3 regions of the Ensifer soli genome follow, and region 1 is predicted to be linked to each of the others. Evidence: predicted binding sites of a transcription regulator. Region 1 holds the regulator's gene; each other region holds the start of a gene.
What was found. The regulator PhoB, encoded in region 1, activates phosphate uptake and scavenging genes when phosphate is short. The targets are predictions, from matches to a motif close to TGTCATNNANCTGTCAT.
Positions count from the first base shown of each region.

Region 2: a site for PhoB is predicted at 4,918-4,934, ahead of ACEVQ6_RS21430 (LTA synthase family protein). Genes of this name have one in related genera too.
Region 3: a site for PhoB is predicted at 4,121-4,137, ahead of ACEVQ6_RS22285 (esterase-like activity of phytase family protein). Genes of this name have one in related genera too.

Region 1 covers NZ_JBHFEI010000001.1:353,512-360,108, forward strand. Annotated here, with positions in the region: gene ACEVQ6_RS01565 (GcrA family cell cycle regulator) at 187-723, shown strand; gene phoB (phosphate regulon transcriptional regulator PhoB) at 829-1,512, opposite strand; gene phoU (phosphate signaling complex protein PhoU) at 1,664-2,374, opposite strand; gene pstB (phosphate ABC transporter ATP-binding protein PstB) at 2,403-3,218, opposite strand; gene pstA (phosphate ABC transporter permease PstA) at 3,232-4,551, opposite strand; gene pstC (phosphate ABC transporter permease subunit PstC) at 4,548-6,032, opposite strand; gene ACEVQ6_RS01595 (PstS family phosphate ABC transporter substrate-binding protein) at 6,236-6,597, opposite strand, start outside.
Region 2 covers NZ_JBHFEI010000021.1:25,016-31,612, forward strand. Annotated here, with positions in the region: gene ACEVQ6_RS21410 (GFA family protein) at 1-21, shown strand, start outside; gene ACEVQ6_RS21415 (pilus assembly protein TadG-related protein) at 26-1,744, opposite strand; gene ACEVQ6_RS21420 (TadE family protein) at 1,744-2,163, opposite strand; gene ACEVQ6_RS21425 (DUF1003 domain-containing protein) at 2,295-2,858, opposite strand; gene ACEVQ6_RS21430 (LTA synthase family protein) at 2,970-4,895, opposite strand; gene ACEVQ6_RS21435 (NAD+ synthase) at 5,145-6,597, shown strand, end outside.
Region 3 covers NZ_JBHFEI010000026.1:8,090-14,686, forward strand. Annotated here, with positions in the region: gene clpX (ATP-dependent Clp protease ATP-binding subunit ClpX) at 1-660, shown strand, start outside; gene lon (endopeptidase La) at 1,045-3,459, shown strand; gene hupB (DNA-binding protein HupB) at 3,658-3,930, shown strand; gene ACEVQ6_RS22285 (esterase-like activity of phytase family protein) at 4,186-6,378, shown strand; gene ACEVQ6_RS22290 (MarR family winged helix-turn-helix transcriptional regulator) at 6,459-6,597, opposite strand, start outside.

The DNA of each region.
Region 1 (6,597 bases):
TTCGCAGCGATTCCATGGACTCTTGCCACGGAGTCCCCGGGCCGGTACCTTAATATCCGATTAAGAGACGCATGCGGCGGACCTAGTCACCGAAACACAAGTTGTCGCGTTGGCGCTCCGCCGGATGGCCGGGGCGGGATGGTTGATTCCATCGATGCCGGCGCCGGGACACGGGAGACGATGATCATGAACTGGACGGACGAGCGGGTCGAGAAGCTGAAGAAGCTGTGGTCGGAGGGGCTCAGCGCCAGCCAGATCGCCGCCCAGCTCGGCGGCGTCAGCCGCAACGCGGTGATCGGCAAGGTGCACCGGCTGAGCCTGCCGGGACGCGCCAAGGCCGGCGGCCCCGCCGCCGCGACACGCAACACCAAGCGCACCACCTCCGCCCCGAAAGCGCCGAACTATGCTGCGACCCGGGTGACGACGCGCACCGTGGTCCACCAGGCCGGCGCGACCATGCTGAAGGAAGAGGTCGAAGTCGCCGAGGAGGTCGTCGAGACGGTGGTGGAAGTGGCGCCGGTCCGCAGCAACGTCGTGGTTCCGATGACCCGCAGCATCGGCCTCACCCAGCTGACCGAGCGCACCTGCAAATGGCCGATCGGCGATCCGCTGAACGAGGAATTCCACTTCTGCGGCAACGACTCGCCCGACAGCTCGCCCTATTGCAGCTTCCATGCCCGCATCGCCTATCAGCCCTCCGCCGAGCGCCGCCGCGCCCGCTGACGGGGCAGGCCGGGACGGACCGGTGCCGATCTCAAAGACGAAAGCGACCGTGACCCTTTCCGGATCACGGTCGCTTTGTTTTACCGTTGCGGAATACGGCGCCCGTCAGCTCTCGAGGGAATAGCCGGCGCCGCGGACCGTGCGGATCACGTCCTGCATGTTGGAGAAATTCAGCGCCTTGCGCAGCCGGCCGACATGGACGTCGACGGTGCGCTCGTCGACATAGATGTCATGCCCCCAGACGCCGTCGAGGAGCTGCGAGCGCGAGAAGACCCGGCCCGGCGAGGTCATCAGGAATTCGAGCAGGCGGAATTCGGTCGGCCCCAGCCGCACCTCGCGCGACTTGCGATGGACGCGGTGCGTCTCGCGGTCGAGCTCGATGTCGCCGCATTTCAGCAGGGTCGACAGGACCTCCGGCTTGGCGCGGCGCAGCATCGCCTTGATCCGCGCCATCAGCTCTGGCGTCGAGAAGGGCTTGACGACATAGTCGTCGGCGCCGGTCGCAAGGCCGCGCACCCGCTCGCTCTCCTCGCCGCGCGCCGTCAGCATGATGATCGGCAGGCGCTCCGTTTCCGGCCGCTGGCGCAATCTCCGGCAGAGCTCGATGCCGGACACGCCGGGCAGCATCCAGTCGAGGACCAGGAGGTCCGGCACGCGCTCCTGCAGCCGGATCTCCGCCTCGTCGCCGCGATGGATCGTGTCGACCTCGAAGCCCTCGGCCTCGAGATTGTAGCGCAGGAGCACGCTCAGCGCCTCCTCGTCCTCGACAACGGCAATTCTCGGATTCATGGGGTCTGTTGCTCCCTGGCATGAGGCCCGCGGTCGGCGGGTCGCGGGACGGAAAACGTCCTCCCGCCGCAGCCGACGGAGACCGGCGGGCGAGCCCGCCGGGAAACCGTCCGGTCCGTTCTCCCGCGCGATGCGCGCGCGGCCGCGTTCCTCAGCCGGCGATGGCGCCGAGCGAGGCGGTGGTGTCGTCCTTCGGGCGCTCGCCCTCCGGCTGGGCGCCGGTCGCCATGTAATAGATCGTCTCGGCGATGTTGGTCGCGTGGTCGCCGATGCGCTCGATGTTCTTGGCGCAGAACAGGAGATGGGTGCAGGGCGTGATGTTGCGCGGGTCTTCCATCATGTAGGTGAGCAGCTCGCGGAACAGCGACGTATAGATCGCGTCGATCTCGTCGTCGCGCTCGCGGATGCTCTTCGCCTTCTCGGGAAGCCGCGAGGCGTAGACGTCGAGCACCTCCTTCAGCTGGGTCAGCGCCAGTTCGGCGAGATGCTCGAGGCCGCGGGCGAGCTGGCGCGGCACGCCGGAACCGGCGACCGAGGTCACGCGCTTGGCCGTGTTCTTGGCGAGGTCGCCGACGCGCTCGAGATCGGCGGCGATGCGGATCGACCCCATGATCTCGCGCAGGTCGCTCGCCATCGGCTGGCGCTTGGCGATGGTGACGATCGCCTTCTCGTTGATCTGGCGCTCGGCGTCGTCGAGGATGACGTCGTCGGAGATCACCTTCTGGGCGAGGCCGGTGTCCGAATGCACGAGCGCGCGGACGGATTCGGCCACCATCTGCTCGGAAATCCCGCCCATCTCGGAAATGCGGCGGGAGAGATACTTCAGTTCGTCGTCATAGGCGGAGACGATATGCGATGCCATGGTCGTGTTCCTTGAACGGGGGCGCGGATCAGCCGAACCGGCCCATGATGTAATCCTGGGTGCGCTGGTCGTCAGGATTGGTGAACATCTTGTCGGTGTCGTTCTCCTCGACGAGATTGCCGAGGTGGAACATGGCGGTGCGCTGCGAGACGCGGGCGGCCTGCTGCATCGAATGGGTGACGATGACGATCGTGTAGTTGGCGCGCAGCTCGTGGATCAGTTCCTCGACCTTGGCGGTGGCGATCGGGTCGAGGGCCGAGCAAGGCTCGTCCATCAGGATGACCTCGGGGCTGACGGCCACGGCACGCGCGATGCAGAGGCGCTGCTGCTGGCCGCCGGAAAGCCCGGTGCCCGGCTCGTGCAGCCGGTCCTTCACCTCGTTCCAGAGGCCGGCCTTCTGCAAGCTGGTCTCGACGATCTGGTCGAACTCGCTGCGGCCGCGCGCAAGCCCGTGGATCTTCGGCCCGTAGGCGACGTTCTCGTAGATCGACTTCGGGAAGGGGTTCGGCTTCTGGAACACCATGCCGACGCGGGCGCGCAGCTCGACGACGTCGATCGCCGGGTCGTAGATGTCGTCCTGCTCGAGCGTGATCCTGCCGGTGACCCGGCAGTTCTCGATCGTGTCGTTCATGCGGTTCAGCGTCCTGAGGAAGGTGGACTTGCCGCAGCCGGACGGGCCGATCAACGCCGTCACGGTGTTTTCGCGGATGTTCAGGTTGACGTCGAACAAGGCGCGCTTCTCGCCGTAATAGACGGAGACGTCCTTGCCGATCATCTTGTAGGGAACGCTGTTCATCTTCTCACCCACGGCTTTCTCGATCGCTGCTTCCGTCATCATGTTCATGATCAGTATCCTTCTACCAGCGACGTTCAAATCGGCGGCGCAAAAGAATGGCGCCGAGGTTCATGACAATGAGGAAGATCAGGAGAATGATGATCGCCCCCGAGGTGCGTTCGACGAAGGCGCGTTCCGCCTCGTTGGCCCACATGTAGATCTGCACCGGCATCGCGGTGGCCGGATCCAGCGGCGAGGCCGGAAAATCGGCGACGAAGGCGACCATGCCGATCAGCAGCAGCGGCGCGGTCTCGCCGAGCGCATGGGCGAGGCCGATGATCGTGCCGGTCAGGATGCCGGGCATGGCGAGCGGCAGGACGTGGTGGAACACGGTCTGCATCTTCGAGGCGCCGAGCCCGAGGGCGGCGGCGCGGATCGACGGCGGCACGGCCTTCAGCGCCGCGCGGGTGGCGATGATGATCGTCGGCAGCGTCATCAGCGTCAGCACCAGGCCGCCGACGATCGCGGCGGAACGCGGCAGGCCGGCGAAGTTGATGAAGACCGCGAGGCCGAGCAGACCGTAGACGATCGAGGGCACCGCCGCCAGATTGTTGATGTTGACCTCGATCAGGTCGGTGAAGCGGTTCTTCGGCGCGAATTCCTCGAGATAGATCGAGGCGGCGACGCCGATCGGCAGCGACAGCACCAGCACGATGAGCATCATGTAGAGCGAGCCGAGAAAGGCGACGCCGACGCCGGCGGCTTCCGGACGGCTGGAGGCGCCGTTGGTGAAGATACCGGTGTTGAAATGCTTGGCGAGCGCGCCCGCTTCCGCGAGCTGGTTCATCCAGCCCACCTGCCTGTCGGAGACCTTTCGGCTCGTCTCGGCGACCGAGAGGTCGATCTGGCCCTTGAAGGCCGAGTCGAGGTCGCCATGGGCGAGCATGGTCACCGGGACCGTTCTGCCGATCAGCGACGGGTCGGCGACGACCATCTTGCGCAACTGCACGCGGACGCTGTCGGAGATCATGCCGTTGACGGCGCGAAGGCCTGCGCGGTCGCTCATCTCGACGCCGAGCACCTTGGCGAGCGCGTTGCGGGCGACGACCGGGTAGTTGGCGCTGACGAGCTTGGCCGGGTTGGTCGCCCGCTCGTTGTCCTTGTCGATGATCTGCTCGGAAAACTCGACCGGGATGGTGATCATCGTCTGCTGGAACGCGGTGTAGCCCTTGGAGACGACCGAGAACAGCAGCAGGAAAAGGAACAGGAGGCCGAAGCAGATCGCCGCCAGTCCATAGAGGCGGAAGCGGCGCTCCGCGGCGTAGCGGCGGGAGATCCCGATGTCGCGACGCGTCTGCTTGACGCCGGCATGGGCGGCGTTGGCCGAGATGACCTGGCTCATTCGTACTGCTCCCGGTACTTGCGGACGATGTAGAGGGCGTAGATGTTCAGGCAGAGCGTGATCACGAAGAGCGTGATGCCGAGCGCGAAGGCGACCAGGGTCTGCGGCGAGGTGAATTCGAGGTCGCCGGTCAGCTGGTTGACGATCTTGACCGTCACCGTGGTCATCGGGTCGAAGGGGTTGAGCTGCATGCGGGCGGCGACGCCGGCGGCGAGCACCACGATCATCGTCTCGCCGATGGCGCGCGAGGCGGTCATCAGCACGGCGCCGACGATGCCCGGCAGCGCCGCCGGCAGGATCACACGCTTGATCGTCTCCGAGCGGGTGGCACCGAGGCCGAGCGAACCGTCGCGCAGCGACCGGGGCACGGCGGTGATGATGTCGTCGGAGAGCGAGGAGACGTAGGGGATCAGCATGATGCCCATGACGAAACCGGCGGTCAGCACGCTCTGCGCCTGGATGAAGCTGGTGAAATTTCCGGTGGCGATGCCGGCGATCTGGGCCGAGATGTCGCGCAGGAACGGGCCGACCGAGACGAGGGCGAAGAAGCCGTAGACGATGGTCGGGATGCCGGCCAGCACTTCGAGGAGGGGTTTGGCGGCGGCGCGGAACTTCGGCGAGGCGTATTCCGCCATGTAGATCGCGGCGAAGAGGCCGATCGGCACGGCAAAGAGCATGGCGACGAGGCCGATATAGAGCGTGCCGAGCAGAAGCGGGATCAGGCCGAACTGGCCGGAGGTGCCGGCGGCACCGGCGGCGGCGAAGCGCGGATCCCAGACCGTGCCGAAGAAGAACTCCCAGGGCGAGACCATGGTGAAGAAGTGGATCGCCTCGGTCAGCATCGAGGCGACGATGCCGACGGTCGTCAGGATGGCGATCGAGGAGGCGGCGATCAGCGCGCCGAGGATGACGCGCTCGACGCCGTTGCGGGCCCGAAAGCGCGGGGCGATCGACCGGAAGGCGAGCGCCGCGCCGAGGGCGGAGGCGAGAAGGGCCGCGACGGTGAGGGCGATGCGGCTCGTGGCCGACATCGCGTTCAGGTCCTTCGCCGCCTCGATCATGTAGGGCTGCGGCTGGTCGGCGAGCGGCACGCCGCGCGAGGCGAGCAGCGCGCGCACGTCGCCCGAACCGCTCTCGGCCTCGGCCAGTTCCTGCGGCGTCAGCAGCACGAGGCCGCGCGCGATCGAGCCGACCATGTTGTAGGCGAGGTTCTGCGTCGCCTGCGGCTGGGCCTTGACGTCCTCGGGAAACGAGGCGCGCACGGAGGAATTGATATAGGCCGGCGCGGCGATCACCCAGACGAAGATCAGCGCCAAAGCGGGCAGGATGGTCCAGACCGCGACATGCGCCCCGTAATAGCCCGGCCGGGAATGAAGGTTCGACGACTTGCCGTTGGCAAGCGCGAAGGCACGCCTGGCGCCGAACGTGTAGCCGAAGAGGCCGATCACGACGATGACCAGGACAAGGATTGAAACATTCATAGAGGTGTCCCCCGGCGCGACGACCGTCCTGCCCGTCACGGGCCCTGAACGACGATCCGGCGCCTTGCCGCCCAGACTCCGGCATCGGAGCCGTTGATTCCGTCCTCACGCCGCCGGGCCCGGCCTCCGGCGCCCGCGCGCGTCAGGCCGCCCGCGGCGGACGGACGGCGGCGCGTCCCGATGCGCCGCCGTCCGGTTGCCGGTTACATGATCTTGCCGTCTTCGAAGCTCTTGCGGATCTCTTCGCGCTCGGCGTCCGGAGCGGCGACGAGGCCGTATTCGGCGAGCGGGCTGTCGGGGCCGATCATGTCGTCGCTCGTGAAGAACTCGACATATTCCTTGAGGCCCGGGATGACGCCGAGATGCGCCTTCTTCACGTAGAAGAACAGCGGGCGCGACACCGGATATTCGCCCGAGGCAATCGTTTCGGTCGAAGGCACGACGCCGTTGACGGTCGCGACCTTCAGCTTGTCGGCGTTGTTTTCATAGAAGGACAGGCCGAAGACGCCGATGCCGGACTTGTTGGCGGCGATGCGGGCGAGCGTCTCGGTGTAATCGCCGTCGA
Region 2 (6,597 bases), on a different contig from region 1:
TTTGCGCGCGGGCGATCGTGACCGCCTACTGGACCAGCACCGGTCGGGCGCAGTCGACGGCCGTGACACGAACATCCGCCTCGCCGACGCGCACGCCGGCGACGAGGAGCAGGTTGTAGAGCAGCCTGTCGATCTGCGGCGTCACGGCCGCAAGCGTCTGGGCGAGCGCCTGCTGGATAAGGGTCGGCGTGACCAGGGTGATCAGCGGCAGGCGGATCTCGACGCGCAGGTTTTCGAGAAGGCTCTGCGTGGTCGAGGTGAGGATCTCGCGGGTCGAGACGGTCTTCACCGTGCCGGCGGCGATCTCGGCGCCGGAAAAGCCGAGCCGCGTCGCCGTCCGGTTGGTCGCCTCGACATGCGCGACCGCGTCGATCCTGACGAGCGTCGCGTCGAGGATGCGGGCGGGCGTCACCCGCGGCACCGTGTCGAAGTTGGAAAGCACGGCGGCATCGACCGCGCCGATCGCGACCTCGGCGACGCCCGGCACCGTGTCGATGCCGACGCCGGCGCTCGCTGCGTTGCCGGGGGTGCAGCGGATCGCCGCCAGCTTTGCTTCGCCATAGGCGACCTCGACATAGAGCGGAAGCTCGATGCGCAGGCCGAGGAGCGCGGCGAGCCCGGTGACGGACACATCGACGGCAAGGCGGGTCTGGGCGGTACGCACCGCTGAACCCGGGGCGCCGAGACGATGGGCGGGGGTCGCCACCGGAGGCTCGCCGATGGCGAGGCGGACACGCGTCGAGGCGAGCCCCGGCAGGGTGGCGCCGAGATCGAGCGCCATCTGGCTGCCGCCATTGGCGATGCCCGCCGCCGCCGTGACGAGGTCGAGCGCATTGACCGACATGCCGAGATGGGACCCCGCATCGAGCGAGAGGCCGCGCTTCGGATCGAGGTTGAGGATGCGCAGCAGGCGGATCGTCCGCCGGTTCGATCCGGTCGCCGTCGCAAGGGCGTGCAGGGCCGCCGCCGCCGCGGGGCGCACGCCGGGCGTCGCCGCAAGCGCGCGGAAAAGGCGTGGCACCGCGATGTCCGCATCGAGAGCCGCGTCATAGGTCGCCGCCGTCAGGCCGATCTCGGTCGACAGGGTCCGCAGGAAGGGCTGAACCGCAATGTCGGTGTCGATGAGCGCCCGATAGTCCATCACGTCGAGCGAGACCGAGGCGCCGAGAAGGGTGCCGAGAAGCGCATTGACGATGCCGCCGTCGAGGCTTGCCAGCCGCGAACCGATCGAGAAGGCGGCGAGCGGCGTCTGCGCGGCCCGCCCCGTCGCGGTGATCGGCGGCGGATCGGCGAACATCGCGGCGAAGAACAGCGATCCCTGTTTGCGGGCGCGGATCTCGACCGCATTGGCGGGTGTCGCCAGCGGCGCGAAGCGCCGCGCGGCCGCGATGGCCGGATCCGGTGCGTAATGACCCTTGACGATCGAAACGGAGCCGCGTGCGGCGATCGTCGCGGCATCGGTGACGGGGATGCCGTTGCCGTCGAGGAAGCCCGAGCGGGTCTCGATCAGCATCGTCACGCCGTTGTCGCGGAAATGGCGGCGCACCGCCGCCTCGGGGTCGGCGATCGCGGCGGCGGCGGCGATGGCGCTCAGATCCGCGATCGACTGCAACCGGCGCTTCTCCAGCGTCAGCGCGCCGTAATCGACGCCGAGGCCGAGCGTGACGATCACCATCGGCATCACCATGGCCGAGAGGACGCCGATATTGCCACCCGTGTGCTCAAGGAGACGGCGCAGGCGCATCACAGGCCTCCGAGGCGGATGGTGGAGAAACGGGTGATGGTCCGCTCCGGCATGGCGAAGGCATACATGTTCCAGATTGGCAGATCGCCGGCGTCGTAGGAGAGCGTCACGGTGAACTGGCTCGGATCGGCGGCATCGCCGGCGAGGTTGACGACGAGGTCGCGCCGGTCGATGAAGGCATAGTCCAGCGTCGCGCGGTCGATGAAGCTTCGCACCAGCATGACGCGCTCGTCGAGGGTCAGTCCGGCGACGGCCGTGCGCGCCGCATCGGCGGCGATCTGCTGGATCGCATGCGAGGCGCTCAGGAAGATGCCGTAACCGATCAGCGACATCAGCATCATCAGGAAGATCGGCGCCACGATCGCGAACTCGACGGCGGCGGTGCCGCTCCGATCCGTCGTCACCCTCGGCCAGTGCATCTTGAAACCCCTTTCATCCCCTAATGCGTGCATAAAATTGTGAAACACGCATATGGTGCAGAAGAGGCGTAAACAGTTTGATACGATCGGAAGCAGATTTTTCCGGAGAGAAATAAATCAGGGGTTGTGTTTTACGGCTCTCGGTCTTGTCGGCCCGCATCCTGTCCGGCTTGGGGGTCAAGGCGGGCGTGCAGGCGGAGGATCTCGTTCCTGAGCTCGGCGATCTCCTTCAGCAGCACGCCGTCGATCTTGTGGTGGAGCGCGATCAGCTCCACCTCCGCCTTGAGGTTGACCTCGTAGTCCTTCGACGCCTCGAAGCGGTCGCGGGCCGCCTGCCTGTTCTGCGACATCATGATGATCGGCGCCTGGATGGCGGCGATCATCGACAGCAGCAGGTTGAGAAAGATGAACGGGTAGGGGTCGAAGGCATCCGCCGTCAGAAGCACGGTGTTGATGCCGGTCCAGAGCACGAGGAAGAGCAGGAACCCGATGATGAAGCCCCAGGAACCGCCGACCCGGGCGATCCCGTCCGCAAGCCGCGCGCCGAATGTCTGGCCGGCGCTGAAGGCGACGTTGGTGTCGACCGAGACCGGGCGCTTTTCCCGAACCCGGTCGAGGACATGGCGCTCCGTCTCGCCGAGTGTCTCGCCGCTCTTGCCGAAGATCGCCTTCGCCGCCTCGTTGAATGTCCGCATCGCACCGATTCCCGAATGATGATCGCCGCATCATTCGCAGCCGCGAACCCATCGCAAGCAAAAATGCACGCGCTCTGCCCCAAGGGGCGGATTGGGGGAGCTGCGCGCCGCTCAGGTCTGCGGCAGATGCGGCAGGTCCTGCGGACGGAAGAAGCGGTCGATGCCGTGGCGCTTGCCGAACATCATGTCGTGCTGGAGGAAGCGGTAGTCGCGGATCGTCGAGACGATCTTCGGCCTGCGCAGCCAGTCGACCGTTTCGCGCCCGCGCCGGTCGATGAGCATATAGCGGTCGATGACAGGAAAGCGCTCGAAGACGGTGCCGAGGAAGCCGGTATAATAGGGATGTTCGTAGCCGGCGGTCTTCAGGATCTGGTAGGAGAGGAAGGCCGGGCTGATCGTGCCGATGTCCTTTCGCGCGCCCGTCTTGTTCGACCAGACGACGAGCGGCGTCTCGTGCTGGATCTTCATCTCGTCGAGGCTGCCTTTGCGCGACGCCGTCACCTGCGGCATGAAGCCGGTGGACGTGTAGACGGTGTTCAGCGGCGGCAGATGGTCGCCGAAGATGACGATGATCGTTTCCCGGTCGCGCTCGCGCGCCCAGTCCATCAGGCGGCGCAGGTTGTCGTCGGCCTCCTTGACGCCCTGGGCATAGGTCTCGAGCACCTGGCGGTCGGCCTGCGGCAGGTCGCCGGTGACCTTGATCGTGTTGTGGGCGTAGCGGTTCGCTTCGTAGGGGCCGTGCCCCTGCAGCGTCACGGCGAAGAAGAAGAAGGGATCGTCCAGTATGTCCGCCTGCCGGATGATCTCCCCCGTCAGCGATTCGTCGGAGGCGAAGATGCCGCGCTTGACCATCGGCGGCATGGTTTCCTCGGACGCGAAGGCATCGAAGCCGAAGGACTGGTATACCGAGCCGCGGTTCCAGAACCATTTCTGGAACGGGTGGATCGCGCGCGAGACATAGCCCTCTCCGCGGAAGAAGGTCGCGAGCGAGGGCAGCGATTCGCGGATATACTGCTGGTAGGGAATGCTGCCATAAGGCAGGAAGGCGTTCGAGAACCCGGTCAGTGCCTCGAACTCGACATTGGAGGTCATGCCGCCGAACTCCGGCGAGAAGACGTTGCCGCCCTGCATCGCGCGGATGGTCGGCATCGGATCGGGTTCGAGCGTGACGTTCGGCAGGCGCGTCGGGTCGAACAGCGATTCGCTCATTAGGACGATCACGTCCGGCTTCATCCGGTGGGTCGTGCCGGCAGGCAGCGGTTCGGACGCAATCCGCTCGATCGCGTCGAGCGAATAGCCGGACGGTGTGCTGACATTGGCCATCGGCACGTTGATCGAGAAGGCGAGCAGGAAACCGTTGTGCCGGTAGTTCTCCGTCTGGTCCCACATGATCGGGATGACGCGCAGCCGGTCACGCAACCAGGAGAACTGGTTGTAGTCCATGATGCTGACGAAGCCGGCGATCAGCGGCAGCGCGACGGCGAGCCGCACCAGCCGGCCCTGAAGGCCGATCCTGGCGAAGCGGCGCCAGGCATGGCGCAGCGCGAAGGTCAGCAGCGCCACGCCGGCGACAAGGCCGACAGCGATCGCGATTGCCGTTCCCGGCCGGTCCCGCACCATCGCCGGCAAAAGCTCGACGATCTGGCGGCCGAACAGAAGGTCCGTCGGATAGAGAGGGTCAGAGAGAAAGATCTGCTTCTGCTTGGAGATCAGCGCCGGAATGACGGCGAAGGGCGCAAGGACGAGCACCCCCATGTGCCGCCGGCCGAAGAGGGCATCGAAGGCGATCAGCACCAGAAAGACCAGGCCGATCGCCGTCGTCGCCGGGCGCATCGGGTCGAGGACATAGGCGACCGTCTCGGACAGGGAGGCGCGGGTGATGAGTTCGATCGTGGCGACCAGCGCCGCCGCCATCAACAGCGTCAGGGCGAGATGCTTAAAGAGGCCCGGAAGTCGCGCGACGCGCACGTCGAGGCTGAACCCTTCTGCGCCGAGGCGGTGGGTCGACGGGACGGCGAGACTATCGACTCCGGCCAAGATGCACTCCATTTCATGCAAATGTCATCAAACTGTCATAGGGATGTCACCTTGAACAGAAGCTGAATGGTTTTGTTCCGGCAGGCGCGATCGCGCGGAAACCATGCGGACGTCCCGCCTTCCACCAATCTCCCACGTCTTCATCCACCCGAAAAAATCCGCGCCGGGCCTGTCTATCGCCGCCATCGATGCGCTAAGACTGGACCCGCGCATCACCGCGCGTCCCGCCCATGACATGCAGGCCTGCCGATGACCGTAGACACGACCGATCTCCTCCGCATCGCAACCGCGCAGATGAACCCGACCGTCGGCGACATCGCCGGCAATCTCGCCAAGGTCCGTGCCGCGCGCGCCGACGCGGCGCGCGAGGGGGCCGACGTGCTCCTGATGACGGAGCTGTTCCTCTCCGGCTATCCGCCGGAGGACCTCGTGCTGAAGCCGGCCTTCCTCGGCGCCTGCCTGAAGGCGGTCGAGGCGCTTGCGGCCGACACGGCCGATGGCGGCCCCGCCGTCATCGTCGGTTTCCCGAGGCTCGGCGAGGCCGGCCGGCACAATTCCGTCGCCGTCCTCGATGCCGGCCGCATCGTGGCGATCCGCGACAAGGTCGACCTGCCGAACTACGGCGAATTCGACGAAAAGCGCGTCTTCGTGCCCGGCGCCATGCCCGGTCCGGTCAATCTTCGCGGCGTGCGCCTCGGCATCCCGATCTGCGAGGACATCTGGGGCGAGCTCGGCGTCTGCGAGACGCTCGCCGAGAGCGGGGCGGAAATCCTGCTGTCGCCGAACGGCTCGCCCTATTACCGGGGCAAGATCGATATCCGGCATCAGGTCGTCCTTCGCCGGGTGATGGAGACCGGACTGCCGATGCTCTATGCCAACCAGCTCGGCGGCCAGGACGAGCTCGTCTTCGACGGCGGCAGCTTCGCCTTCAACGCCGACCATACGCTTGCCTTCCAGATGAGCCAGTTCGAGGAGGCGCTTTCCGTCTCCGAATGGGAGCGGGGACCGGACGGCTGGGCCTGCCGGCCGGGGCTCATGTCGCGCCTGCCGGAGGCGGAGGAGGCGGATTACCGCGCCTGCATGCAGGGCCTGCGCGACTACGTCAACAAGAACGGTTTCCGCACCGTCGTGCTCGGGCTTTCGGGCGGCATCGATTCGGCGATCTGCGCGGCGCTCGCCGTCGACGCGCTCGGCGAGGAGCGCGTGCGCACGCTGATGCTGCCCTACCGCTACACCTCGGAAGAGTCATTCAAGGACGCCGCCGATTGCGCGAAGGCGCTCGGCTGCCACTACGACACCGTCCCGATCGAGGCGCCGGTACAGGGATTTCTCGATGCCCTTTCGGACATGTTCGAGGGGACGGAGAGCGGCATCCCCGAGGAGAACCTGCAGAGCCGCACCCGGGGTACCATCCTGATGGCGGTCTCCAACAAGTTCGGCTCGATGGTGGTCACCACCGGCAACAAGTCGGAGATGTCCGTCGGCTACGCCACGCTCTACGGCGACATGAACGGCGGGTTCAACCCGATCAAGGACCTCTACAAGATGCAGGTCTACGCCCTGTCTCGCTGGCGCAACGCCCATGTGCCGCCGGGCGCGCTCGGTCCTTCCGGCGTCGTCATCCCGCAGAACATCATCGACAAGGCGCCCTCGGCCGAACTCAGGCCGAACCAGACGGACCAGGATTCCCTGCCGCCCTATC
Region 3 (6,597 bases), on a different contig from region 1:
GAGGGCGTGCAGCAGGCGCTGCTGAAGATCATGGAAGGCACGGTCGCCTCCGTGCCGCCGCAGGGCGGCCGCAAGCATCCGCAGCAGGAGTTCCTGCAGGTGGACACGACCAACATCCTGTTCATCTGCGGCGGGGCCTTTGCCGGCCTCGACAAGATCATCTCCGCCCGCGGCGAGAAGACCTCGATCGGCTTTGCCGCCGCCGTGCGCGCGCCGGAAGACCGTCGCGTCGGCGAGGTGCTGCGCGAACTCGAGCCGGAGGATCTGGTGAAGTTCGGCCTGATCCCGGAATTCATCGGCCGTCTGCCGGTTCTCGCGACGCTCGAGGACCTCGACGAGGACGCGCTGATCCAGATCCTATCGGAGCCGAAGAACGCGCTGATCAAGCAGTACCAGCGCCTGTTCGAGATGGAGGACGTGGAACTGACCTTCCACGAGGACGCGCTGCGCGAGATCGCCCGCAAGGCGATCGTGCGCAAGACCGGCGCGCGCGGCCTGCGCTCGATCATGGAGAAGATCCTGCTCGACACGATGTTCGAACTGCCGACGCTGAACGGGGTGCGCGAGGTCGTCATCTCCGACGAGGTCGTCAAGGGCTCGGCCCGGCCGCTCTACATCTATTCCGAGCGCGCCGAGGAGAAGGCGAACGTCTCGGCCTGAGATCCGGCGATCGTTCCGGATGAGATTGGAAGCGCCGGTCGTTGCCGGCGCTTTTTTCTTGGCCGGCGACCGGAAGCACCCAGGAATGCTCCGGGTCCCGGCGTGGCGCTTAACGTCTTCCACGTTGCATTGCGCGCCGTTCGGCGCGATGATGGCCAACGCTTCGCCGCTTTGCCGACATCCGGTCTCCAGTTTTGCGTGGCAAGGTCCACGACAGCCATCGTCCCTACCCTTGAGCCTCGTGCGCAGGGCGCCTGCGGTTCGGACGAAGCCTTGAAATTGCGCGATGCACACGCCACCTTGCAGTGGAAGAAATGATAGCCGGCACATCGTCCCAAGCGGTGACCGGTAACGGCCCCGGAAACGGGACGGAAAGGACATGACATGACCACCAAGACCCCTGCGACGGGCGAGAGCGCGACCTATCCGGTCCTGCCGCTGCGCGACATCGTGGTTTTCCCGCACATGATCGTGCCGCTCTTCGTCGGACGCGAGAAGTCGATTCGCGCGCTCGAGGAGGTGATGGGCACCGACAAGCAGATCATGCTCGCCACCCAGATCAATGCCGGCGACGATGATCCGGAGCCCTCCGCCATCTATCAGATCGGCACGGTCGCCAATGTCCTGCAACTTTTGAAACTGCCGGACGGCACGGTCAAGGTGCTGGTCGAAGGCCGCGCCCGCGCGGAGATCGACGGCTACACCCGCCGCGAGGAGTTCTACGAGGCGCTCGCCCACACGCTGGTCGAGCCGGCCGAGGATCCGGTGGAGATCGAGGCGCTGAGCCGGTCGGTCGTCTCCGAGTTCGAAAGCTACGTCAAGCTCAACAAGAAGATCTCGCCCGAGGTCGTCGGCGCCGCGAGCCAGATCGAGGATTACTCGAAGCTCGCCGACACCGTCGCGTCGCATCTGTCGATCAAGATCGTCGAGAAGCAGGAAATGCTCGAGACGACGAGCGTCAAGGCGCGTCTTGAAAAGGCCCTCGGCTTCATGGAAGGCGAGATCTCGGTGCTGCAGGTCGAAAAGCGCATCCGCTCGCGCGTCAAGCGCCAGATGGAGAAGACGCAGCGCGAGTACTATCTTAACGAGCAGATGAAGGCGATCCAGAAGGAGCTCGGCGACGGCGAGGACGGCCGCGACGAGATGGCAGAGCTGGAAGAGCGCATCGCCAAGACCAAGCTCTCGAAGGAGGGCCGCGAGAAGGCCGAGGCCGAGATCAAGAAGCTCAGGCAGATGAGCCCGATGTCGGCGGAAGCCACCGTCGTGCGCAACTATCTCGACTGGCTGCTCGGCATCCCGTGGGCCAAGCGCTCGCGCATCAAGACGGATCTCAACCATGCCGAATCCGTGCTCGACGCCGATCACTTCGGCCTCGACAAGGTGAAGGAACGCATCGTCGAATATCTTGCCGTGCAGGCGCGCTCGCAGAAGATCAAGGGGCCGATCCTGTGCCTCGTCGGCCCTCCGGGCGTCGGCAAGACCTCGCTCGCCAAGTCGATCGCCAAGGCGACGGGTCGTGAGTATGTCCGCATGGCGCTCGGCGGCGTGCGCGACGAGGCGGAGATCCGCGGCCATCGCCGCACCTATATCGGCTCGATGCCCGGCAAGGTCATCCAGTCGATGAAGAAGGCGAAGAAGTCGAACCCGCTCTTCCTGCTCGACGAGATCGACAAGATGGGCCAGGACTTCCGCGGCGATCCGTCGTCCGCGCTGCTCGAGGTGCTGGACCCGGAACAGAACAGCACGTTCATGGACCACTATCTGGAGGTCGAGTACGACCTTTCGGACGTGATGTTCATTACCACGGCGAACACGCTGAACATTCCGCCGGCGCTGATGGACCGCATGGAGGTCATCCGCATCGCGGGCTATACCGAGCAGGAGAAGCTCGAGATCGCCCGTCGCCACCTGCTGCCGAAGGCGATCCGCGACCATGCGCTGCAGCCGGCCGAATTCTCGGTGACCGACGGGGCGCTGATGGCGGTGATCCAGAACTACACGCGGGAAGCCGGCGTGCGCAGCTTCGAGCGCGAGCTGATGAAGCTCGCCCGCAAGGCGGTGACGGAGATCCTGAAGGGCAAGACCAAGACCGTCGAGGTGACGGCCGACAACATCAGCGACTATCTGGGCGTGCCGCGCTTCCGCCACGGCGAGGCGGAGCGTGTCGATCAGGTCGGCGTGGTGACGGGTCTTGCCTGGACCGAGGTCGGCGGCGAGCTGTTGACCATCGAGGGCGTGATGATGCCTGGCAAGGGCCGCATGACGGTCACCGGCAACCTGAAGGACGTGATGAAGGAATCGATTTCGGCGGCGGCCTCCTATGTCCGCTCGCGCGCCGTCGATTTCGGCATCGAGCCGCCGCTCTTCGACAAGAGCGACATCCACGTCCACGTTCCGGAAGGGGCGACGCCGAAGGACGGTCCGTCCGCCGGCATTGCCATGGCGACAGCCATCGTCTCGATCATGACCGGCATTCCGGTCAACAAGGACGTGGCGATGACCGGCGAGGTGACGCTGCGCGGCCGGGTGCTGCCGATAGGCGGCCTGAAGGAGAAGCTGCTCGCAGCACTTCGCGGCGGCATCAAGAAGGTGCTGATCCCGGAGGAAAACGCCAAGGATCTGGCGGACATTCCGGACAACGTGAAGAACGCGATGGAGATCGTCCCGGTCTCTCGGATGGGAGAGGTGCTGGAACACGCTCTGATCCGCCAGCCGGTGGCGATCGAGTGGGATCCGTCCCGCCAGCCGGTCCTTACGCCCGTCGACGGCGACGAGGCGGGAGCGGCGGTCGCCCATTGACGGCAGCGGGTTCGCCCGTCCTGTTTGCGACAAAATCGGAAAGACCGGCGGATCGCCGGTCTTTTTTTCTGTAAAACACCCGTCAATGCCTTGCTTTCCGGCACATTCGGCGCAATTGGCTTTCGCAAGCCCGATGCCGGACCCAACCGCTTCGGGCTTCGATCGATTGTCGTTCCAACCATAGGAAAGGGTGGAAACATGAACAAGAATGAGCTCGTGTCGGCCGTAGCCGAGAAGGCGGGACTGTCCAAGGCGGACGCCGCCTCCGCGGTCGACGCCGTTTTCGAGACCATCCAGTCGGAACTGAAGGACGGCGGCGATGTCCGCCTCGTCGGCTTTGGCAACTTTTCCGTCAGCCGCCGCGAAGCCTCGAAGGGCCGCAATCCCTCGACCGGCGCGGAAGTCGACATCCCCGCGCGCAACGTGCCGAAGTTCTCGGCCGGCAAGGGGCTTCGGGATTCGGTGAACTGATCCACCGCCACCGGGCGTCATGCCCATGAAGACTGCTCGGGGCCCGGCATTGCCGGGCCTCTTTTCGTCTCTGGCTCTCCCAGCCGGATTGCCTCGGTGCCGGACGATAAGGCGACTGCAAGAGGCGGCGCCTCGACGGCGATCCGGGGACACCGGAAATGTGGAGGGCATCGCCGAACCGGACCCTTCCTGTCACGCGCCTGTAACATCGGCCCAGCAAAAGCGCGTCATTATGCAGGTCTCAAGGAGGGTTTCATGAAGACGATTTTGCTGACGGTCGCACTTGCGGCCGTTCTCGCCACCTCGACCGCGCTGTCGGCCCGGGCCGAGCCGGTGTTCAATCGCGTCGCATCCTTCGCCGTCGCCGACAATCTTCCCGACGGAGCCGACAAGGCCTCCGTCACCTCGTCGGAAATCATCGCCGCCACCGCCGACGGCACCACGCTCGTCTATTCCGACAGCCCGCTGAAGGCGATCGGCTTCATCGACATCACCGACGCCCGCGTCCCGAAGGCCGGCGGCATCGTCGCTCTCGACGGCGAGCCGACCTCGGTCGCCATCGCGGGCGGCAAGGTGCTGGCCGCCGTCAATACCAGCGAGAGCAAGGCGAGCCCGTCCGGCTTCCTCGCCACCATCGATATCGCGGGCAGGACGATCGATAGCCGCTGCGAACTCGGCGGCCAGCCGGATTCGGTGTCCGTCAACACGGACGGCACGCTCGCCGCCATCGCGATCGAGAACGAGCGCGACGAGGAGGTCAATGACGGCGCGATCCCGCAGATGCCGGCCGGCGACCTGGTGATCGTCGCGCTGAAGGACGGCGCCGCCGACTGCGCCTCGATCCGCCATGTGGCGCTGACGGGCCTCGCCGACATCGCCGGCGAGGATCCCGAGCCCGAATTCGTCTCCTTCAACGGCAAGGATGAGATCGCGCTGACGCTGCAGGAGAACAACCACATCGTCATCATCGACGGCAAGACGGCGATGGTGACGGCGCATTTCTCCGCCGGTACCGTCGACCTTGACGGCATCGACACGAAGCGGGACGGAAAGCTCGCCTTCACCGACAGTCAGAAGGGCCGCAAGCGCGAGCCGGACGCCGTCAAGTGGCTCGATGACGACCGCATCGTCACCGCCAACGAGGGCGACTGGGAAGGCGGCTCGCGCGGCTTCACGATTTTCGACAAGGCCGGCAAGGTGCTCTACGAATCCGGCGCATCGCTGGAGCGGGCGATCGCCGCCATCGGCCACTATCCGGAAAAGCGGTCGACGGCCAAGGGTGTGGAACCGGAAGGGCTGGAGGTCGCCCGGTTCGGCGACGACACGCTGATTTTCGTCCTTACCGAACGCGCCTCGATCGTCGGCGTCTACAGGGACACGGGTGGCGAACCCGAACTGCTGCAGCTGCTGCCGTCGGGCATCTCGCCGGAAGGCGCGGTCGCCATTCCCGGCCGCAACCTGCTCGCCACCGCCAACGAGGCGGACCTCATCGAGGACGGCGGCGCCCGCTCGCATGTGATGCTCTACGAGCGCGCCGAGGGTGTGGCCGCCTATCCGATGATCCGGTCGAGCGACAAGGACGGCCAGCCGATCGGCTTCGGCGCCCTGTCCGGCCTCGTCGCCACCGGCGAGCCGGGCAGGCTGCTCGCCGTCAACGACTCGGTCTATTCCTCGCAGCCGACGATCTTCTCGATCGACGCGACGCAGACCCCGGCGCTGATCACCGATGCGCTGGCGATCACCCGCGACGGCGCGCCGGCGCAGAAGCTCGACATCGAGGGCATCGCGCTCGACGGCGAGGGCGGCTACTGGCTGGCGTCGGAAGGCAATGCCGACAAGCTCTACGCCCATGCCATCCTGCATGTGAACAAGAAGGGCGAGATCAAGAAGGAGATCGCCATCCCCGCGGAGCTGCGCGCCGGCGAAACCCGCTTCGGCTTCGAGGGCATCGCCTCGGTCGGCGAGGGCGACGACACGGTGCTGTGGATGGCCGTGCAGCGCGAATGGAAGGACGACGGCAAGGGCTTCACCAAGCTCCTCTCCTACAAGCCTTCGACGGAGGAATGGAGCGCCGTCGCCTATCCGCTGGAGAAGACGGAAAGCGGCTGGGTCGGTCTTTCCGAACTGACCGTTCATGGCGACTACGCCTATGTGATCGAGCGCGACAACTTGATCGGCGACGCCGCGGCACTGAAGAGGCTCTACCGCATCAGGCTCGCCGACCTGAAGCCGGCGGCGCTCGGCGCGACGCTGCCCGTCGTCGCCAAGGAGGAGGTCCGTGACCTGATCCCCGACCTGAAGGCGACCGGCGGCTATGTGGTCGACAAGGTCGAGGGGTTTGCCATCGATGCCGCCGGCACCGGCTATGTCGTCACCGACAATGACGGCGTCGACGGCTCGTCGGGTGAAACCCTGTTCTTCAAGGTCGGCAGCGTCGACGCCATGTAAGGCCTCGACATCGTCGCGTAAAAAAAGGCCGGAGCGGTGACGCTCCGGCCTTTTTCATGGCGGTGAAGGGAGGGTGAATGCTATTCCGCCGCAAGTTCGGCCGCGGCGGCGTCCTGCTTGCGCCGGCGGATCTCGTCGGTCTTTTCCACCAGGCGGCTGACGATCTCGTACATCTGGTCGAGCTGTTCGTCGGTGAGCGCGGAAAAGATCTCCTCGATC